Regions from separate parts of the Thauera sp. ZXT1-4 genome, predicted to be linked through region 3. Evidence: predicted binding sites of a transcription regulator. Region 3 holds the regulator's gene; each other region holds the start of a gene.

Region 1 (6,926 bases), on a different contig from region 3:
ACGAACCCACAGTGGTTCGACACCGCCGCCGAGCGGTCGGATGCGCGCCTGCTGGCGCTGTGCTTCATCCTCGGCATCACCAGCTGGACGGGCTTGGCCCGTCTGCTGCGCGGCGAGACGCTGAAGCTGCGCGAGCTGGAGTACGTGCAGGCGGCACGCGCCTTCGGTGTGCGCACACCTGCCATCCTGCGCCGCCACATCCTGCCCAACGTCATGCATATCGTGATGATCGCGTTGGTGATGGATTTTTCCGGCCTGGTGCTGGCCGAGGCGGTGCTGTCCTACGTCGGTATCGGTGTCGATCCGACCACGATCAGCTTTGGCACCATGATCAACATGGCGCGTGCCGAACTTGCGCGCGAGCCGATGGTCTGGTGGTCACTGGCCGCAGCCTTCGTGTTCATGTTCGTGCTGGTGCTGGCAGCGAATCTGTTCGCGGACGCGGTGCGCGACGCTTTCGATCCGCGCCGGGGCTAGTGCGTCGCAGCCTTGGCCGGCGTGCGCGCCCCGCGGCGACTATATAAAAAAGGGATTCCCCATGAGAGCGCCTCGATTCGACAACCGCTTCGTGCGCGAGCTGCCCGGCGACCCGGAGGAAGGGCGGCATGTACGCCAGGTGCATGGCGCCTGCTATTCGCGTGTCGAACCCACACCGGTGCGTGCGCCGGCGCTGCTGGCGTGGTCGCCGGAGGTGGCCGGCTTGCTGGGCATCGACGATGCGGACATCCGCAGCCAGGTGTTCGCCGAGGTATTTGGTGGCAATGCGCTGCTTCCGGGCATGGAGCCCTATGCCGCATGCTATGGCGGCCACCAGTTCGGCAACTGGGCGGGCCAGCTTGGCGACGGGCGGGCGATTACGCTGGGCGAGACGATCAACCCGCAGGGCGAGCGCTGGGAGTTGCAACTCAAGGGCGCCGGCCCGACGCCGTATTCGCGCCGCGCGGACGGCCGTGCGGTGCTGCGCTCCTCCATGCGCGAGTTCCTGTGCAGTGAGGCCATGCATCACCTCGGCGTGCCGACCACGCGTGCACTCAGCCTTGTCGCCACGGGCGAACAGGTGGTGCGGGACATGTTCTATGACGGACATCCGCGCCCAGAGCCGGGCGCCGTCGTCTGCAGGGTGGCACCTTCCTTCATCCGCTTTGGCAACTTCGAGATCCTTGCTTCGCGCGGCGAGGAGGCCGTGCTGGGGCAACTGATTGACTTCACTATCGACCGTGACTTTCCCGGATTGTGCGCGGCCGAGTCGGACCCTGCGCGCCGGCGGGTGCGCTGGTTCGAGGAAGTGTGCCAGCGTACCGCGGAGTTGATCGCGCACTGGATGCGGGTCGGTTTCGTGCATGGCGTGATGAACACCGACAACATGTCCATCCTCGGCCTGACCATCGACTATGGGCCCTATGGCTGGATCGACAACTACGATCCCGACTGGACGCCGAACACGACTGACGCGGGTGGTCGCCGCTATCGCTTCGGCCATCAGGCCCGGATCGCGCACTGGAATCTGTGGCAACTCGCAAATGCCCTCCATCCGGCGATCGGTCAGGCCGAAGCGCTGGAGCAGGCGCTGGCCGCCTTTCCGGATCGGTACGATGCGGCCTATCGGCGCATGATGCAGGCCAAGCTCGGCCTTGCGCAGTGGCAGGGGGGCGACGATGACCGGCTGCTGGAGCAACTGCATGCAGCACTGCAGGCCGGTGAGATCGACATGACCCTGTTTTTCCGCACCCTGGCCGGGCTCGACGAGCATGCCCCGCAGAGCGGTCCGTTTGAACCGGCGTTCTACGACCCCGTACGCCGTCAGCAGAGTGCCGAGGCCCTGCAGGCTTGGCTGGTCCACTATGCCGCGCGCCTGCGACAGGAGGGGCGCCCGCAGGCGCTGCGCAAGGCGGAGATGAACGCAGTGAACCCCCTCTATGTGCCCCGAAACTATCTTGCGCAACAGGCCATCGACGCGGCCGAGCAGGGGGATCTGTCCGAGTTGGAACTGCTGATGAAGGTGCTGCGCACCCCCTATCGCGAACAGCCTGGCTATGAGCGCTTTGCGGCACGCAGGCCGGACTGGGCGCGTGCGCGTGCTGGCTGCTCGATGCTCTCCTGCAGTTCCTGAGCGGGTACTGCAGGAGTCCGCCTGGCCTTGAGTAGGGTGTAGCCTAGTTCTTTCGACCTAGGTCGGCATTCGATTGGGCAATGGAAACCTGGGGCGAACGGGCTTACGATAGGAAAAAAAATACGGCCCGCGATCATGTGCACTTGGCGCAGGACGTGGGTCGTCATTCATCGATGATGGCCGGCACCGATTCCAGGGGGCTGTTTCGCGTGCATTCGATAACAAAAAGAGCGTCCGTCCGGGAGGTGCTGGCGGACATGCCGATTCTGCAAGGCAGTGATCCGCGCGTGCTGGATATCCTGGCAAGCGAAGCTGCATTCGTCCGGTTCTCGCCTTCCGCCTCGATCTTCGAGCGTGGTTCGGTGCCGACCGGGATCTTCTTCGTGTGCAGTGGCGCGGTGCGCCTGATGTCGCATGGCCCGGAGGGGCGGCCGAAGGTGGTGGAGATCTTCGAGACGGGCGGAATGTTCGGCGAGATCGGGGTCTTCACCGGACACCGTTACCGGACCTGGACGCAGGCCGTGGGCACCGCGTTGCTGATCCACGTTCCCAGGGAGCGGATCCTCGAGGCGGTGGCGCTCGACGCCGCCTTGTCGAACCGCATGCTGGAGGCGGTCTGCGCGCGGATCCAGCGTCTTATCGATGCGATCAGTTGCACTGCTGCCGGAACCGCTTCGGTGCGGGTTGTGAGCTACCTGCTCGATCAGTACGACCGGCTGGAACGGCCCGAGGCGGGCGTCATCCTGCCCGCGCCCAAGAAGACCATCGCCTCGCTCCTCAATCTCACGCCCGAGACCTTCTCGCGGGTGCTGCGCAGCCTGGTCGAGGACGAGCTTCTCAGCGTGACGGGGAGGCGGATTCGTGTGCGTAACCGTTCGCAGCTGGCTCGTCTGCTCGAATGCGCTGCGGCCGAGTCACAGCCGGCCGAAGGCTGATCCGCGCCTTCCCTGCGCTGCTGAAGAACAAAAAAGAACGCCACCACATTTTGTGGTGGCGTTCTTGCGTGGCTTGAGGAGCCCGATCAGGCGCTATTGGCCTGTTGCGCTTCGAGTGCGATCTGGCGGTCGACCGACGACTCGTAGTATTCCTCGGCGAACGCTCCCTCCGGCTCCTTCAACCAGATGAAGCACACGAGCCAGCTGACGAAGGCGCCGCCGGCGATGATGAAGAAGAACTGCTCGGCGGTGGTGAAGGTGAAGAGCGTGAGGTAGAACACCGCGCCCACGTTGCCGTAAGCGCCAGCCATACCGGAGATCTGTCCGGTCACACGGCGCTTGATCGACGGGATGATGCCGAAGGTGGCACCTTCGGAGCCCTGCACGAAAACCGAGCAGGCGATCGTCACGGCGACCGCGATGAACAGCGGCCAGGTTTCGTTCATCAGCCCCATCAGCACGAAGCCGACGCCGATGCCGAACATGTACGACAGCATCACGAAGCGGCGGTTACCCATACGGTCGGAGACGAGACCGCCGATCGGGCGGGCGAAGAGGTTGACAAAGGCGAAGGAGGACGCGATGAGACCGGCGGCTGCTGCCGAAAGACCCCAGGTCTGCTCGAAGAACATCGGCAGCATCGACACCACGGCCAGTTCCGCACCGAAGTTGGCGAAATAGGTGGTGTTGAGCGCCGCGACGCTATTGAACGGGTATCGGTCGTCCTCGGGCACGCCCTGCTTGAGGATGGGCACGTTCACTCGAAGGATCTGGATGATCTGGTAGATCACGCCAAAGGCGATCAGTGCATGGAAGAGCCAGGCCGTGCCGCTGTCGATGTAGCCCATCTTTTCGACCCGCCATACGAGCACTGAGAGGATGCCCAGCAACGGAATCGTCATGATGATCAGCTTGATCATGTCCGCCCAGGTGCTGACCTCGAGTGCTGCGGTCTTGCGCGGCTTGCTGTGGGTGTTGGTGGGGCCGTCGGTGATTGCGAACCAGTAGAAGACGCCATAGACCGCCATCACGATGCCGCTCATCGCGAGCGCCCATCGCCAGCCATCATCGCCGCCGAACATGGTGAGCGCGATGGTCGGGAGCGTCATGGCTGCCGCGGCCGAGCCGAAGTTGCCCCAGCCGGCATAGAAGCCCTCGGCAAAACCGATGCTGCGCGGCTTGAACCAGAGCGCGGTCATGTGGATGCCGACGACGAAGCTGGCGCCCACGCTCGACAGCACCAGGCGCGACACCAGCAACTGCGTCTTGGTGGTGCCGAATGCGAAGAACAGGGCGGGGATGGCCATGGTGACCATCAGGATGGAGAACACACGGCGCGGACCGAAGCGGTCAAGCGCGGCGCCGACCAGGATGCGGGCCGGGATGGTGAGTGCGACGTTGCAAATTGCGAACAGCCGGATGTCGTCCTTCGTCAGCCAGTCGGCGCTGCGCAGCATGCTCGATGCCAGCGGCGCCATGTTGAACCAGACATAAAAGCAGATGAAGAAGGCAATCCAGGTCAGGTGCAGTGCCCTGATTTCGGGATTCCGGTACTTGAAGAGATCGGCTACGACCATTTTGGGGCCTCGATGCGTGATGAGGAGAAATCGTTTTCTCTGTCAGGCGCTTGTTCTTGTTTTGATGTTCCGGCTCAGCTCGGCAGGATCAGCAGTGGGCATTCCACGCGGCGGGCGAGGAATGCGCTGACGCTGCCGAAGGTCATGTAGTCGACCTCGTCGACGAAATAGGTCAGGGATTTCGCGATGAAGCCACCGTCGGGCTGATGGCTGTGGCGGGCCACGACGAGGATGTCGGGCGTGTGTTTCTTGGTGGCGGCGAGAATCATCTTGCGCGCGTCGCCTTGCGCGAACAGCGCATGCGCCTTGATGCCTTCCTTGGAGCAGAAGGCCAGGGCTTGATCCACCCCCTGGCGCAACTCCTCGGTTTCCTGGTCGAAGAACTCCAGGTTCTTGTCGGTGGAGTCGCCCGGGTTCTCCACCACGGTCACGAGGGTGATCTCGGGGGAGAGTCTGCCGAACAGGGTGACGACCTGCGCGAGGGCAAGCTTCGCATTACGTGAGTCGTCGTACGCAATCATGATCTTCATGGAACACCTCCAGTTGGCGGTCTGACCAGCCGGAGTGCGCTTGCGGACGATGACCTCGGATAGTGCTGAACACAGGCCGTGTTTCAGCCGAACCCTGGAGACGAACGATTCACTCCCCGGCATTTCGGAAATCAGTCTAGACCCCGCTTAGGAGGGTCGCCATAAGCCGGAAGGAGGGTAGGGCAATTCGAAAAAAGGCGCCTGTTAATGCGAATGGGGAATTGATGCCAATGTGCTTTCTGTGTTAGCAAATAGCTGTTTTATATTGATTTTTGATTTAGCTCAAAAAATATCCGCCAATTAATATCACGGCTTGACTAAAGAAAGTCAAGGCGTGATGTAAAAACTCGCCGAGAAAAACCATTCAATTTTTTTAGAGCTGGATTTGTTTGGTCTTTGATTTCATCTTGATTTTTTTGATTGAAGTGGATCATGTTTTTGGCATGTTCTGGAATCTGAGTAGTTCCGGGGGGAGGTGGTGATACGGGGTGTGGCCTAGTTCGAAAGGTGTAGGTTGAGAGGCTGCGCCCTTTGTGCCTCCTGCTTTTGGCGAATGGTGCGCAGGCAGTTGCATGCCTATGCTTCGGACTGTTCCCGAGGGGGTCGGGTGTGCAGGAGTGGTCCGACGTGGCAACGCGCAGGTATCAGCAGCTTTCCGTGCTCATCATGAGCACGACGGCATTCACGATGTGTTTCGCGGCGTGGATGCTGTTCGCGGTGATCGGCATCCCGATCAAGGAGATGCTTGCGCTCAATGAGACCCAGTTCGGCCTGCTTGCGGCCACGCCGGTGCTGACGGGCTCACTCGTCCGACTACCGCTGGGGATGATGACCGACCGATTTGGCGGCAGGGTCGTCTTCTTCGTGCTGATGCTGTGCACGGTTCTGCCCATCTACCTGATCGGGCACGCCACGGAGTACTGGCAATTCCTGCTGGCCGGTCTGTTCGTAGGTCTGGCTGGAGGGTCGTTTTCGGTGGGGATCGCCTACTGCGCGCGCTGGTACGAGCGTGCGCAGCAGGGGTTTGCGATGGGCGTGTTCGGCGCGGGCAACTCGGGCGCCGCCGTCACGAAGCTGGTGGCGCCCACGCTGGTGGTGCTGTTCGGCTGGGCTGCGGTGCCGCAGATCTATGCTGCGGCCATGCTGATCATCGCGCTCGCGTTCTGGTTTTTCACCTATGACGATCCTTCGCATCGCGTGTCCTCGACGGTGACCTTCCGCGAGCAGCTGCGTGTGTTGAAGGATCCGCGCGTGTGGAAGTACTGCCAGTACTACTCGATCGTGTTCGGCGGCTATGTGGGCTTGTCGCTGTGGATGACCAAGTACTACGTCGCCGAGTTCGGTCTGGGGATCCAGGTGGCGGCACTGCTTGCGGCCTGCTTCTCGCTGCCAGGCGGGGTCCTGCGCGCCGTGGGCGGGTGGCTGTCGGACCGCTACGGCGCGCACAAGGTCACCTGGTGGGTGATGTGGGTGTCGTGGATCTGCCTGTTCCTGCTCTCGTACCCGCATACCGAATTCACCGTCCAGACCGTGGATGGGCCGCGAACCTTCGCGATTCATCTGAATGTCTGGGTCTTCACCGCGCTGTTGTTCGTCGTTGGCGTGGCCTTCGCCTTCGGCAAGGCCTCGGTGTTCAAGTACATCTCGGACGAGTTTCCCAAGGAGATCGGTGCAGTGTCGGGCATCGTCGGCCTGGTGGGTGGCATGGGTGGCTTCCTGCTGCCCATCATGTTCGGCGCGCTGCTCGATCTCACCGGGGTGCGCTCGAGCGCGT
Region 2 (6,926 bases), on a different contig from region 3:
GCTTCCAGCGGTGCGCACTCCAACGGCTACTCGCTGATCCGCAAGATCCTCGAGCGCACGGGGACCGACATGGACGCGCCTTTTCATGGCCGGGCCTTCCGCGACGTGGTGATGGCGCCCACCCGCATCTACGTGAAGCCGATGCTGGCGCTCATGCAGGCGATGCCTGGCGTGGTCAAGGGCATGGCCCATATCACCGGCGGCGGCATCACCGAGAATGTTCCCCGCATCCTGCGCGACGAGCTCACTGCCCGGATCGATGTCGAGTCGTGGTCTCTGCCGCCACTCTTCCAGTGGCTGCAGATGGCCGGCCGTGTGGCGGAAGACGAGATGTACCGTGTGTTCAACTGCGGCATCGGCATGGTGGTGATCGTGTCGGCGCAGGATGCCGATGCTGTGATGCAGAAGCTGGAGGCAGAAGGCGAGACGGTGTATCGCATCGGCCGCATTGATGCCCGCCGCGAAGGTGAGGCCCAGACCATCGTCGGCTGACGACCGTGTTGGCCGGGCACCTGCGGGCGCCCGGCTTCCCCGTCCTGCTGGCGCGGAACTGGGGTGCGTGGATCAGGACGATGCAGGCGGGGCGGGAAGCGGTGCCGTCATGACGCGGTTGCGTCCAGCCTGCTTGGCGCGGTACATCGCACCATCCGCGCGTTTCAGGGCACTTTCGAGTGCCTCGCCGTCGGCGACCGGGGTTACGCCTGCGCTGAAGGTGATCACCACCTTCTGCTGGTCGGCCATGAAGAACTCGCGCGTCAGTTCGCGCTGCAGGCGCACGAGCGCCTGTTGCGCAGCGTCGTTGCCGGTTTCGGGCAACAGGATGACGAACTCCTCGCCACCGAAGCGCGCCAGCACGTCCTGGGGACGAAGGTGCTGGCGCACCACCCGTGCCAGATGGATGAGCGCTTCGTCGCCGGTCCGATGTCCGTGGGAGTCGTTGAGCTTCTTGAAGTGGTCGATGTCCAGCAGCGCGACGGCGAGCTTCGAGCGGTGGCGTGCGGCACGCGCGGCCTCGGTGTGGAACATCTCTTCCAGCCCACGCCGGTTCAGGGCGCCGGTGAGCTGGTCGTGGCGCATCAGCCGGCTGGCTTCCTCCAGCTCGGCTTGCAACGTGGAAATGCGCTGCTCGGCCTTGCCTGCCTGCTCGCGTGCCGCAATCAGCTCGTCACGTGAACGGCGGGCCTCTTCCTGAATGCTCCGTGTTTCCGTCATTACCTCGTCGAGCAGCGGGCCGATCTCGGTGATGTCCTGTGCCTTTGCGATGCGCTGTGCGCAGTTGCCGATGCGGTCGTGGTAGGTGCCGGTGCTTTCGGCGAACTGAGCGAGCTGGTCGACGAAGCCGGCCAGCATGTCGCGCAGGTGGCGCTGGGTTTCGGCCAATGAGTGCTTGAGCTGACTCTGCTTGAAGATCAGATCCTTCAGCCTGCGCCCCGCGTCGTCCAGCTGGCGTGGGTCCGGTCTGCCTTCGACGACCTCGCGCAGCATTTCGATCTGGCCGCTGAGCCATTTGTCATCGAACACGAGCTCGTCGATGTTGCGCAACAGCAGCCGCAGGAGCTCAAGTAGCCCTTGGTTTACCTCTTCGTCGTCGAGCGCAGCGGACTCGATCTCACCGACGAAGGCCCGCAGCGCCAGGCTGAAACTCCGGAGCTCGCTCGCATTGTTGCGGCCTTCAAGCTCACGGGCGAGCGCGCGTGCTTTCTGCTGCAGTTCGGGGTGTTCGTGCAACAGCGGAGGAATGGCCTGCTTGAGGCTCTGTTCCAGTAGCGCGCGCAACTCGGCGCTCGCCTCGGTCGCAATCCCGCAGGGGGCGGTGCTGGAGGGGGCTGCCGCAGTCGTGGCTTCGGCGGGCGGGCTGCCGGCTGCGTCGCCGTCGGGGAGTGGTTCGACGGCCTCGTCCTGTGCCGTGTTCGATTGGCTCCAGCCCCTGACCAGCCCCTGGAGGCGGTTGAAGAGGGTGGCGGGGTCCGAGGCGTTGAGCACGCGCTCGAGCGATTCCCGCTTGCGTGCAGTCGTCCACCCGCTGTGTCGCGTTTCCCATTGGCGCAGCAGGCCCGTGATGAGCTCGTTCCACGCCGGCTGCTCGGCCAGCTTCAGCCCGTCGAGGTAGCGTCCCAGCGCGGCCTCGATCGCGGCGGGTTTCCCTGCGGTAAGTGCCTGGTCCAGTTCGCGGGCGTTGCGATGGCGCTCGGCGCTGTCGCGTGGGAGGCGCGCTGCGAGCCGGCGCATGAAGGCTTCGGGCAGGATGTCCTCGTCCGCTTCCGTGCCGGAGATCTCGTGGTAGAGCTTGCAATAGTTGTCTGGAGTTGGTGCCACGCGGCGCATAGCCAGCTGGCGAAGTGCTTCACGCGCGATCTCGGACGGGTTGCTGAAGGTGGACATGAGCTTGTGGGAAGAGGGGCGAGATGGCACGGGCCGGCCAATCGCTGCCGACACACGCTGCGGTGGATCAACGCGGGAATTATACGGGGCTTCCCGGGACTGGCGTGGTAGTTCGTCCCGTCCTCCGGGGAGCTTGCATGGACTTTTTCTCGGTTTGATATCGCTCAAGTTAGACATTAATCAAAAGCTGATATTGAGCGGCGGCGTAAAATTTCGCTTGTAACCGGAGTTCCTTGGAGGAGACAGAGATGAATGGACGAACATCGGGGTGGCGCCATTGGCTGGGCGCCACCATCATCATGGTAGCCAGCACCATGGCAATCGGGGCGCCCGCGGCGGGCGACATACCGGTGGCCGCTTCAGGTGGCAAGCCGCAGAGTACGGCGGACCACAGCAAGTTCAAGGAGCTTCAGGGGCCATTCAATAGTGGACCGGAGGTGACGAAGGCCTGTCTGGCCTGTCACAACGAGGCCAGTCACCAGGTCATGAAGAGCGTGCACTGGACCTGGGAAACCATTAGCCCCACCACCGGGAAGAAGCTTGGCAAGCAGCATGCCGCCAACAACTTCTGCGGCTCCATCCTTTCCAACGAGCCGCGCTGCACGAGTTGCCACGCCGGCTACGACTGGAAGGACAAGAACTACGACTTCTCCAACGAAGAGAACGTCGACTGCCTCGCCTGTCACGACACCACGGCCACCTACAAGAAAGTGCCGACGGATGCAGGCCACCCCCTCTACGAGCCGCGAGAGATGCCCAAGGGCAGCGGCAAGATCGTTCAGCCGCCCGATCTGACCAAGGTCGCGCAGAACGTGGGCAAGCCCGGGCGCGAGAACTGTGGCGCGTGCCACTTCAACGGCGGCGGCGGCGACGCGGTCAAGCATGGCGACCTCGATACTTCGCTGATCGATCCGCATCGCGATGTGGATGTGCACATGGCCAAGGATGGTGCCAACCTCGACTGTGCCGACTGCCACACCTTCAACGCGCACCAGCCTTCCGGCAGCCGCTACGCTGCGACCGCGAAGGACGTGAAGGGTCTGGACATGAAGCATGAGGACCACAATCGCGCCACCTGTGAGTCGTGCCACGACCTCACCCCGCATGAGGATCAGCGTCTTAACCATCACGCCAACCGCGTGGCTTGCCAGACCTGCCACATCCCCGAGTTCGCCCGTGGCGGCATCCCCACCAAGACCTTGTGGGACTGGTCGACGGCCGGTAAACGTGACGAGAACGGCAAGGGGCTGTTCATCAAGGACGATCATGGCCACCTGAGCTACTCGGCTGACAAGGGCGACTTCGAGTACGGCGAGAACGTGCGGCCCACCTACAAGTGGTACAACGGCGTCGTGCATCAGGTCGCGATCACCGACAAGATCGATGACTCCAAGATCCTTGAACTGAATCGCGTCGAGGGCTCCGCAAGCGACCCGAGTGCACGCATCTGGCCGTTCAAGGTCATGGTCGGCAAGCAACCGTACGACCCGGTGAACAAGACGCTGGTGGTCAACCACGTCTATGGCAAGGATGACGCGGCGTTCTGGGGCAACTGGGACTACGAGAAGTCGATCAAGTTTGGCATGGAGTACGCTGGCCTGCCCTACAGCGGTCAGTTCGATTTCATCGAGACGCGGATGAACTGGTTCATCACGCACATGGTGGCGCCAAAGGAGAAGGCTGTGCAGTGCCAGGAGTGCCATACCCGCTCCGAAGAAGGCCGCCTGAACGAGATCACCGACATCTATCTGCCGGGCCGCGACCGTAACGGCTGGGTGGATCTGCTCGGCGGTCTGGCCATTATTGGCGCGATTGGCGCCGGCTCCATCCACGGCATTGCCCGTATCCTCACCCGTCGCAAGAGGCACTGAAAATGAGTGAGAACCGAATCTACATCTACAAGCGTTATGAGCGTTTCTGGCACTGGTCGCAGGCGCTGCTGATCATCGTGATGATGATCACCGGCTTCGAGATCCATGGCAGCTACAGCCTGATGGGCTTCAAGGATGCCGTCGACCTGCACACGCTCGCCGCCTGGACCCTGCTGACGATCTGGGCCTTCACGATCTTCTGGCAGTTCACCACCGGTGAGTGGCGTCAGTATCTGCCTTCGATGCGGAACGTCGGGGCGATGGTGCTCTACTACACGGTGGGGATCTTCAAGGACATGCCGCACCCGTTCCGCAAGACGGTGGTGCAGAAGCACAACCCGCTGCAGCGCCTGGCTTACCTCGCTCTGCTGGCGTTCATCTCGCCGGTAATCTGGGGCTCAGGGCTGCTGTACCTGTTCTACGGCAACTGGGCGCAGCTCGGGCTGGACAAGTACTTCACGCTCGAGACGGTGGCCATCGTGCATACGGCCGGCGCATTCATGATCACGGCGTTCTTCTTCATCCACGTGTACCTGACCACGACCGGGCACACGGTCTTCGCGCACGTCAAGGCGATGATCACTGGCTGGGAAGAAATAGATGAGCATCACGCCCCTGCCAATAGTGGCAAGGCTCCCGCAGGCAAAGTCTGAGCGCATCTCTTGCTTGCCCGACGCCCCGCGGCTGGTCAGCGCGGGGCGTCCTCGTCTGGAAGCTCGTAACGGTCGGCAATGTAAGCCGGCCCCTTCATCACGAATATGATGAAGGCGTAGATTGCGACGACCGCGATTACGGTCCAGTGCAGAACCACGGCTGCGATCACCCAGATGTCAATCATCTGCAGCGAGCGCAGGGTTTCGTTGCTGTCGTCGCCCCACCACATCAGGCGTGCAAGCAAGGAAATAGAGATGCATGCAGCCGTACCCGCGAGTGCGATCAACGGTAGCCGGCGTAATATCTTGCGCTCCAGGCCTGCGGGTTCGGTCCGCGAGCCCGGTAAGCGGCGCCAGCGTTCTCTCATGATCTGCTCCTGATTCGATCGACAACTCGGCTGTGGGCGCCGAACGCACATCGACCGCCCGCCCGGACGCAGGGAGGGGGTGCTCGGGTTAGAATGCGGTCCCGATCGTCCCCATGCCACCGTACCCCACGTCTGTACTTCGCTCTATGCCTATTCAGACTTTTATACCGAATCCAGAGTTCTTGCAAAGATGACTTCAGAACAGATCGAGGCTGCTGCAGAGCAGCCGGCTTCCGCCGAGGCAGCTACGAGCGAACAGGTTCGAGCAAAGGTCGACCCGCGCGCGATGCTCAAGCGCCTTCAGGCCGAATCACCCACGTTTCGCGACTATCTGCCGCTGGCCCTGAAGATCGACACGGCCATCCTCGAACGCTTTCCTGACTTCGAGCGCAAGAACCTGCGCGTGGCCTTGCGTTTGCACACTGCTTCGACCAAATATTTGAAGTCGGTGGCGCGCGGCACTCACCGTCATGACCTGGATGGCCAGCCGGTGGGTGAGCTCACCGAGGAACACCGCACGCACGCTGCGACCACGCTCAAGGAGCGCTTTGCCGAGGTGGCACGCCAGCAGCGCGAGAAACGTGCGGCAGAAGAGGCCGAGCGCCGCCACGAGCAGAAACTGCAGCAGTTGGTCCAGAGATTTGGCCGTTAGGCCTCACGGGACCGATGCAGGTCGTGCTGGAGTGCGCCGGAGCGCACCAGCCATGCGCACGCTCCGGCTGCAACTGAGAGCGCAAGTGCGCCACCGGTGTGACCGGTGGCCAGTAAGAAACCGGCCAGCAGCCCAAGGGGCGTGATGATTCGTGCAAGTATTGCTTCCATGACGTCTTCCCCCGAACTGTAGCTTGGCAGTAACTGTATAAAAAAACAGTTATTGATGCAAGCAGATCGGATCCGCAAGCTTGCGCTATAATCCGGGCGCCTTGCCGGCATAGCTCAGTTGGTAGAGCAGCTGATTTGTAATCAGAAGGTCGTGGGTTCGATTCCTATTGCCGGCACCAGTTTTCTCCGAGCCTTGTGCGGCGCAAAAAAGATTGAAATTTGCGCACAACTCGTTTATAGTTCTGCTTCTCCGACGCGGGGTGGAGCAGTCTGGCAGCTCGTCGGGCTCATAACCCGAAGGTCGCAGGTTCAAATCCTGCCCCCGCAACCAAAAAAGTCATTAAAGCCAATCACCTAGCGGTGGTTGGCTTTTTTGCGTCTTGTGCGCCCTTGGGCGCCGTGCCCATCCCGTGCCCAAGGGGCTGACGCCGGTCTGAGCTGACAGTCCCGGCTTACGGTACTCGTGGCGTTCATTGCCTTGTCGCCACTCTTCCTCGCCGAGCCAGGGTGATGCCTGCGTAGGCCGATTGGCCCCCCTTTGGTTTCGCTATCCCTCGTGGCTGCGATCCGTGCTGGAGCGCTCGATGCCCGTCCCCCTATCGGGGACGTACTCGAGAACTGCGTTCAGTGCGCAGCCCGGATGCCCGCATCGTCCGTCCAGAACGCCGAACTCGAGGCGCTCCAGGGTCTCGTGAGAGAGGCGAGCCAGCGTTCCGCGGTTGATGGGGCAGCCCCCGGTTTGGGAGCGCGGTTTGGGAGCGCACTTGCCCGCGCGCCCACTCGCTGGCTTAGAATGCACGCTTTGCCGAAAGAACCGTCATGGCTACGGC
Region 3 (6,926 bases):
CACCGGCGCGACGAGGCCGAAGCCGAAGCCCAGCACCATCGCCACCGGGATGGCGAAGATGAGGTTCTTGTTGATCTTCATGAGGAGCGCGAGCATGGCGGGTCTTCCCTGTTGTCGCTGTTGTGATCCGATGCCGCCATCGTAGCAGCGGGAGAGGCACAAGCAAGCGTGATGCCAGCCTGCCAGCCCCCTTGTCTGGCGCAGACCATGGTCTGCCGCCCCGGGCGCCTTGCGCCAGCAAGCTGCCATCGCAGGCACATTGCGGGCAAAACCGCTGCCACTACTGGCAGCAGCCCCGCTCGTCAACACGCGGACGCACTCTGTGTCCCCCGCGCCGTCGTGGACGGAAAAGGGCCCGCACACGGCGGGCCCCTTCACCAGCGACGGCCCAGCCGTCCCTGTTACTTCTTGCCGGCGGCGAGACCGTTCAGGATCTCCTGCTTGGCGTCTTCAACCGTGCCCCAGCCCAGAACCTTGACCCACTTGCCGGGCTCGAGATCCTTGTAGTGCTCGAAGAAGTGCACGGTCTGCTTCATCAGCAGCTCGGGCAGGTCGTCGGTGGTCTGCACCTTGTCGTACAGCGGGGTCAGCTTGGACACCGGCACGGCGACGACCTTGGCGTCCACCCCGCCGTCATCTTCCATCTTGAGCACACCCACCGGACGGCAGCGGATGACGACGCCCGGCTGCAGCGGGAAGGGGGTAACGACCAGCACGTCCACCGGGTCGCCGTCGCCGGCGATGGTGTGCGGCACGTAGCCGTAGTTGAGCGGGTAGCGCATCGAGGTGCCCATGAAGCGGTCGACGAAGACGGCGCCGCTGTCCTTGTCCACCTCGAACTTGATCGGATCGCCCTGCGCGGAGATCTCGATGATGACGTTGATGTCGTTCGGCACATCCTTGCCGGCGCTGACCATATCGAAGCCCATGAATCCCTCCCGTGGAAAAATGTGCGCGGATTATAGGGGGAAACCACAATTTCTTGCACTGCGGCATTGCCCCGTCCGCATGAAAACCATCAGGCCGGGGAGTCGAACCCGGCATCCTCGACCGCAGCGCGCAGCGCCTCGACCGAAGTCTGTGCAGGGTCGTGGCGCACGGTGGCAGACGCCGTCCCGAGCGAGACCTGCACGTCCTGCACGCCGGGCAGCGCCTGTAGCACACCGGTCACATTCTTCACGCATCCGCCGCAGCTCATGCCGTCCACCTTGATCGTCACTTCATTCATGTGTTGCTCCTTGTCGATACCGAACGCCGGACGGCGCCCTCAGGTCACGCAGACCACACCACGCCACAGGTCACCGCCCAGTGTGGGGGCATGATAGAGGCCGAACACCCCGAAACCCAGCACCAGCACGCCGGACGCAATGCGGACCCAGCGGTTGCGGGTGATGTCACGAAACCGCTTGAACAACATGCCTGCCAGCAGCAGATTGGGCAGCGTCCCCAGGCCGAAGGCCAGCATCAGCCCTGCCCCGCGCGTACCCGAGCCGGTGACCAGCGCGGTGGCGAGGACGGAGTAGGTCAGCCCGCAAGGCAGAAAGCCCCACAGTAGTCCAAGCGGCAGCGCCTGTCGGATCGAGCGCGCAGGCAGGAAGCGCCGGGTCGCGGGCTGGATGCGCCGCCATAGCACGCCGCCGGCACGCTCGATCGGAGTGAGCAGGCGGGTGAAGCCGGTGAGATAGAGCCCTAGCGCGATCAGCATGAGGTTGGCGAGCACGTACAGCGCCATCTGCACCGGCAGCATGCCTTCGTAGAGCAGGCCGACCGAGCCGAGCAGACCCACCGCCCCGCCGAGCGCAGTGTAGGTGGTGATGCGGCCGATGTTGTACGCCAGGTGCAGCGGCCACTGCGGTTTGCCGCCAGGCGTCTGCACCTGCATGGTCAGTGCACCGACGATGCCGCCACACATGGCCACGCAGTGCGTGCCGCCGAGCAGGCCGATGAGGAAGACTGCGATGTAACCGGTGTCAGGCATGGATGAAAAAGGCCCCGCGGGGAATGCGAGGCCTCATTCTACGCTGCGTTGCCGCAATACTCAGATCACGCGCGAGTAGCGCGCACGCTCGCGGTCGGCGCGCAGGTAACGGTCGAACACCATCGCGATGCCGCGTACCAGCAGGCGCCCGCCGGGCTGCACGCTGATCCAGTCGCCATCGATCTTCACCAGGCCGGCCTTCTCCATCTCCTGCAGGTCGGCGAGTTCTTCGGCGAAATACTCGCGGAAGTTGATCAGATGGGCGATCTCGATCGACTGCATGGACAGCTCGAAGTGGCACATCAGCGCCTGGATGATCGCGCGCCGCAGCAGATCGTCTGCGGTAAGCTCGATGCCGCGCAGCACCGGCAGTTCGTCGCGGTCGAGCGCATCATAGTACTCGTCCAGGCTCTTCACGTTCTGCGCATACACCGGCCCGATCTTGCCGATCGCCGACACGCCGAAGGCGAGCAGATCGCACTCGGCCTGGGTGGAGTAGCCCTGGAAATTGCGATGCAGACGCCCCTGGCGCTGGGCGACGGTGAGTTCGTCGTCCGGCTTGGCGAAATGGTCCATGCCGATGTAAACGTAGCCCGCCTCGGTGAGGCGGCGGATGCCCAGCTGCAGCAACTGCAGCTTGGTATCCGCGGTGGGCATGTCGCCGCTGTTGATGCGGCGCTGGGGCTTGAAGAGGCCCGGCAAGTGCGCATAGCTGTACAGCGAGATGCGGTCGGGCGAGATCTCGAGCACCTGCTCCAGCGTGCGGTTGAAGCTGATCACGTTCTGCTTGGGCAGGCCGTAGATGAGGTCCATGCTCACCGACTTGAAACCGGTGGCGCGCGCCGCGTCGATGACGAGCTTGGTTTCGTCGTAGCTCTGGATGCGGTTGACCGCCGCCTGCACGTCCTCGGCGAAGTCCTGCACGCCCACGCTCATGCGGTTGAAACCGAGGTCGGCGAGCAGCTTCACCGTCTCGAAGTCGACCTTGCGCGGGTCGACCTCGATGGAATACTCGCCATTGGGCACCAGCGTGAAGTGCTCGCGCACCGCCGCCATGAGCTCTCGCAACTCGTCGTGGGACAGGAAGGTCGGCGTGCCCCCCCCCAGGTGCAGCTGGGTGACCTGCCGGCTGCCGGTCAGGCAGGCGGCCTGCATCTCGATCTCTTTCGCCAGATATTTCAGATACTTGGCAGAGCGCCCATGATCCTTGGTGATGATCTTGTTGCAGGCGCAGTAATAGCAGATCGTGTTACAGAAGGGGATGTGGAAGTATAATGAAAGTGGTTTGCTTACGCCGCCCACGCCCCTCTTGGCGAGCCAGGTCTTGAGCGCATCCGCATTGAAGGCCTCGACGAAGCGGTCCGCCGTGGGGTAAGAGGTGTATCGCGGTCCGTTGATGTCGAAGCGACGAATCAGTTGCGGATCGAAGATGAGTTCGTTCTGACTTTTCATGATCTTGCTGCTGAGGTGTGTGCCAAACAATGGCAGATCACCGGAATCTTTAGGTTGACGTGGGTCAACGGGCATGTTTTAGACGCCTATTAAACCCTCACCGGGGTCTTTTTTCTGGGAAGCGGGATTATCGTGCAGATGAGGGCTACCGTGCCAATCACCGTGAGCGGGCTGAAAGTGGCCTGCTCGCAATGCAACCTCGTCGAACTGTGCCTGCCCTTCGGGATGTCGGACAGCGAACTGAGCCGGCTCGACGATCTGGTGGGTGCGCGCCGCAAGGTGAAGCGCCAGCATTGCCTTTATCGGGCCGGCGATCCCTTCGAGGCCATCTACGCCATCCGCGCCGGCTCGTTCAAGACCGATGTGCTGCTCGAGGACGGCCGCGAGCAGGTGACCGGATTCCAGATGACGGGCGAGATCCTCGGCCTGGACGGCATCAGCACCGAAGCCCACTCCTGCAACGCAATCGCGCTCGAGGACAGCGAGGTGTGCGTGATCGCCTACGACAAGCTCGAGCAGATGTCGCACGAGATCGAGGGGCTGCAGTTGCAGTTCCACAAGGTCATGAGCCGGGAGATCGTGCGCGACCACGGCGTGATGATGCTGCTTGGCTCGATGCGCGCAGAGGAGCGCCTGGCTGCCTTCCTGCTTAACATGTCGCAGCGCTTCAACGCGCGCGGCTTCTCGCCGCAGGACTTCAACCTGCGCATGACGCGCGAAGAGATCGGCTCCTACCTGGGGCTCAAGCTCGAAACCGTGTCGCGGGCCTTCTCGCGCTTCCAGGAAGACGGGCTGATCTCGGTGCAGCAGAAGCATGTGAAGCTGCTCGACCCTGCCGGGCTGAAGAAGCTCATCCAGCACCAGCAGGGCGTGCGCTGAGCGCTCGCGTACGCGTTCAGGCAAGGTAGCCGGCGGCCTGCTTGGTCAGCGCCACCGAGACGATCCACAGGTAGACCAGCAGCGCGGCCACGAAGGCGCCGACGCGAATACCCTGCGTGCGTCCGCGCTTGAGCGCCACCGTGCCGAGGAGGATGTAGACGATCAGACCAAGGATCTTCGCCGTGGCCCAGCCCGCCACGAAGGGATACTGCTGGATCAGCACGGTCAGGGTGATCGCCGACAACAGCAGTGTCGTATCCACCAGATGCGGCAGAATCCTGGTGAGGCGATGCTGCAGCAATGGATTTCCGGTCATCATCCATAGCCCCCGCAGCAGGAACCCCGCCGCGCTCAGCACCACGCAGGTGATGTGCAGATTCTTGATCGCGTAATAGAACATCCCTTCTCCCTTTGGTGACCGGCCAGAGAGCCGGAATGTGCTGCCGCCAGCCCCCGGGCACAGCGGCTCGATTAGAATTGCGACCCCACCGGAGAGTTCCGAGATGCCTCATTCCCACATACAACTCGACATCCCCGCCCTGCTGGGCCGCATCCCCCTGTTCGGCGAACTCTCGGAGGCCGACATCCAGCTCGTGGCGCGTTTCACCCGCGAGCGCCAGGTGGCACGCGGCGAAGTGCTGTTCCAGCGCGGGGATCAACCGCACGGCTTTTACTTCGTCGTCTCCGGTCAGGTCAAGCTTGCGTTCTCATCCTCGCAGGGCACCGAGAAGGTGGTGGAGATCATCGGCCCGATGCAGAGCTTCGGTGAGGCGGTGATGTTCATGGACCACCCCTACCCCGTGTTTGCCGAGGCACTCACCGACACCGTGCTGATCCACGTCGGCCAGCAGGTGGTGACCGAGCTCATCGACCAGGATTCGACCTTCGCCCACAAACTGCTCGCCGGCATGGCGATCCGCCTGCATGGGCTGATTCAGGACGTCGAAACCTACTCGCTGCGCTCGAGCACGCAGCGCGTGATCGGCTATCTTCTGCAGGTGGCCGACAGCGACACGCCCTGCGAAATCGCGCTGCCCACCAGCAAGCAGGTGATCGCCTCGCGCCTGAATCTGACGCCGGAAACCCTGTCACGCATCTTCCACGACCTGAGCGATGCCCGCCTGATCAGCGTGCAGGGCAAGCGCATCACCCTGCACGACCCCGCCCGGCTGTCGCGCTACGGCGCCTGAACTTCAACGCTCCAGCACGTATTCTCCCGGCGCGTCGGCCAGCGCAGGGAACGCCGCATTCGCGGCCGCCCTTGCTTGCACCTGCTCGCCGGCGCGCGGCTTGAGCCAGGCCATCCAGTCCGGCCACCAGCTTCCCTCGCAGGCCTGCGCGCCCTGGCGCCAGCGCTCGGGCGTGTCCCCGGGCTGCGTTTCGCCCACCCAGTAGCGCCGCTTGGGCGGGTCGACCACCGGATTGACGATACCCAGGATGTGCCCCGAGCTCGATTGCACGAAGCGCACCGGCACGCTCACATGATCGACGATGCGGAAGGTCTGCCGCCACGGCGCGATATGGTCGTCCTCGCAGCTCACGGCATAGAGGGGCTGGCGGATACGCCCGAGATCCAGCGCTTCCCCGGCGACGACCAGGGCATCGGGCTGGATGAGACGGTTACGCAGATAAAGCTCCTCCAGATACCAGGCGTGCATGCGGTAAGGCATGCGGGTCGCATCCATGTTCCAGTACAGCACATCGAAGGCCGGTGGTTTCTCTCCGTACAGCCAGCCACGCACCACGTAATGCCAGATCAGGCTGTTGGAGCGCAGGAGGCGGAAGGAGGCGGCCATGGACTTGCCGTCCAGGTAGCCCTTGCGCGCCATCTGGCTGATCAGGTAGTGGATGCTGCCTTCATCGATGAAGACCTCGATATCGCCCGGCTTGTGGAAATCGACCAGGGTGGTGAAGAGCGTCCAGTCCGCCACCGGCACCTCGCCCTCCGGGTAGTGCCGGTTAGCCCAGGCCATGTACATCGCAAGCGCCGTGCCGCCGATGCAGTAGCCCGCTGCATGCACCTTCGCCGCACCGGTGAACTCACGCGCCACGCGCACAATGGTATCGACCCCCTCCCGCAGGTAGTCGTCGAAACCGGTGTCGCGCATCGACGCGTCGGGGTTCTTCCAGCTTGTGATGAACACGTCCAGCCCCTGGTCGAGCAGATAGCGGATCATGCTCTTCCGCGGCTGCAGATCGAGGACGTAGAACTTGTTGATCCAGGGCGTGATGATGACCAGCGGCTCGGCACACACTTTCTTCTGCACCGGTGCGTAATGGATCACCTCCAGCAGGCGATTGCGGAACACCACCGCACCCGGCGTGGTGGCAAGGTTCTCACCGACCCGGAAATCGTCCGGGTTGGTCATGCGTACCTCGCCCGCCTGCACGTCCTCGAGATAGTTCGAGAAGCCGTCGATGAGGCTTTGCCCACGCGTATCGATCGCACGCTGCAAAGCAACCGGATTGGTCCACAGGAAGTTGGTGGGCGCCACCGCGTTGAGCCATTTCCGCCACCAGAACGCCGCGCGCCTGCGTTCCTTGCTCGACAGGCCGGGCGTCTCGTAGAGCATGTCCTGAGTGTGGCGGGTGAAGGCCAGGTACCATTCCTTGATCA

Evidence for each region. The regulator FNR, encoded in region 3, switches genes on or off when oxygen is low (the NO sensors DNR and NnrR bind a similar motif). The targets are predictions, from matches to a motif close to TTGANCTAGNTCAA.
Region 1: a site for FNR is predicted at 5,425-5,438, ahead of ACUH78_RS15780 (universal stress protein). Genes of this name have one in related genera too.
Region 2: a site for FNR is predicted at 2,537-2,550, ahead of ACUH78_RS13075 (tetrathionate reductase family octaheme c-type cytochrome). Genes of this name have one in related genera too.

The regions. Positions count from the first base shown of each region.
Region 1 covers NZ_JBQWSN020000027.1:86-7,011, reverse strand. Annotated here, with positions in the region: gene ACUH78_RS15800 (ABC transporter permease) at 1-477, shown strand, start outside; gene ACUH78_RS15795 (protein adenylyltransferase SelO) at 539-2,110, shown strand; gene ACUH78_RS15790 (Crp/Fnr family transcriptional regulator) at 2,191-3,045, shown strand; gene ACUH78_RS15785 (MFS transporter) at 3,132-4,622, opposite strand; gene ACUH78_RS15780 (universal stress protein) at 4,697-5,152, opposite strand; partial or broken gene ACUH78_RS15775 (MFS transporter) at 5,819-6,926, shown strand, end outside.
Region 2 covers NZ_JBQWSN020000016.1:63,400-70,325, forward strand. Annotated here, with positions in the region: gene purM (phosphoribosylformylglycinamidine cyclo-ligase) at 1-492, shown strand, start outside; gene ACUH78_RS13070 (GGDEF domain-containing protein) at 565-2,382, opposite strand; gene ACUH78_RS13075 (tetrathionate reductase family octaheme c-type cytochrome) at 2,631-4,253, shown strand; gene ACUH78_RS13080 (cytochrome b/b6 domain-containing protein) at 4,256-4,906, shown strand; gene ACUH78_RS13085 (hypothetical protein) at 4,942-5,274, opposite strand; gene ACUH78_RS13090 (ProQ/FINO family protein) at 5,465-5,926, shown strand; gene ACUH78_RS13095 (hypothetical protein) at 5,923-6,096, opposite strand; tRNA gene ACUH78_RS13100 (tRNA-Thr) at 6,200-6,275, shown strand; tRNA gene ACUH78_RS13105 (tRNA-Met) at 6,351-6,427, shown strand.
Region 3 covers NZ_JBQWSN020000008.1:23,211-30,136, reverse strand. Annotated here, with positions in the region: gene ACUH78_RS08400 (arsenic resistance protein) at 1-96, opposite strand, end outside; gene ppa (inorganic diphosphatase) at 402-929, opposite strand; gene ACUH78_RS08390 (heavy-metal-associated domain-containing protein) at 1,019-1,228, opposite strand; gene ACUH78_RS08385 (sulfite exporter TauE/SafE family protein) at 1,268-1,978, opposite strand; gene hemN (oxygen-independent coproporphyrinogen III oxidase) at 2,039-3,430, opposite strand; gene fnr (fumarate/nitrate reduction transcriptional regulator Fnr) at 3,569-4,309, shown strand; gene ACUH78_RS08370 (SirB2 family protein) at 4,326-4,709, opposite strand; gene ACUH78_RS08365 (Crp/Fnr family transcriptional regulator) at 4,813-5,499, shown strand; gene ACUH78_RS08360 (PHA/PHB synthase family protein) at 5,503-6,926, opposite strand, start outside.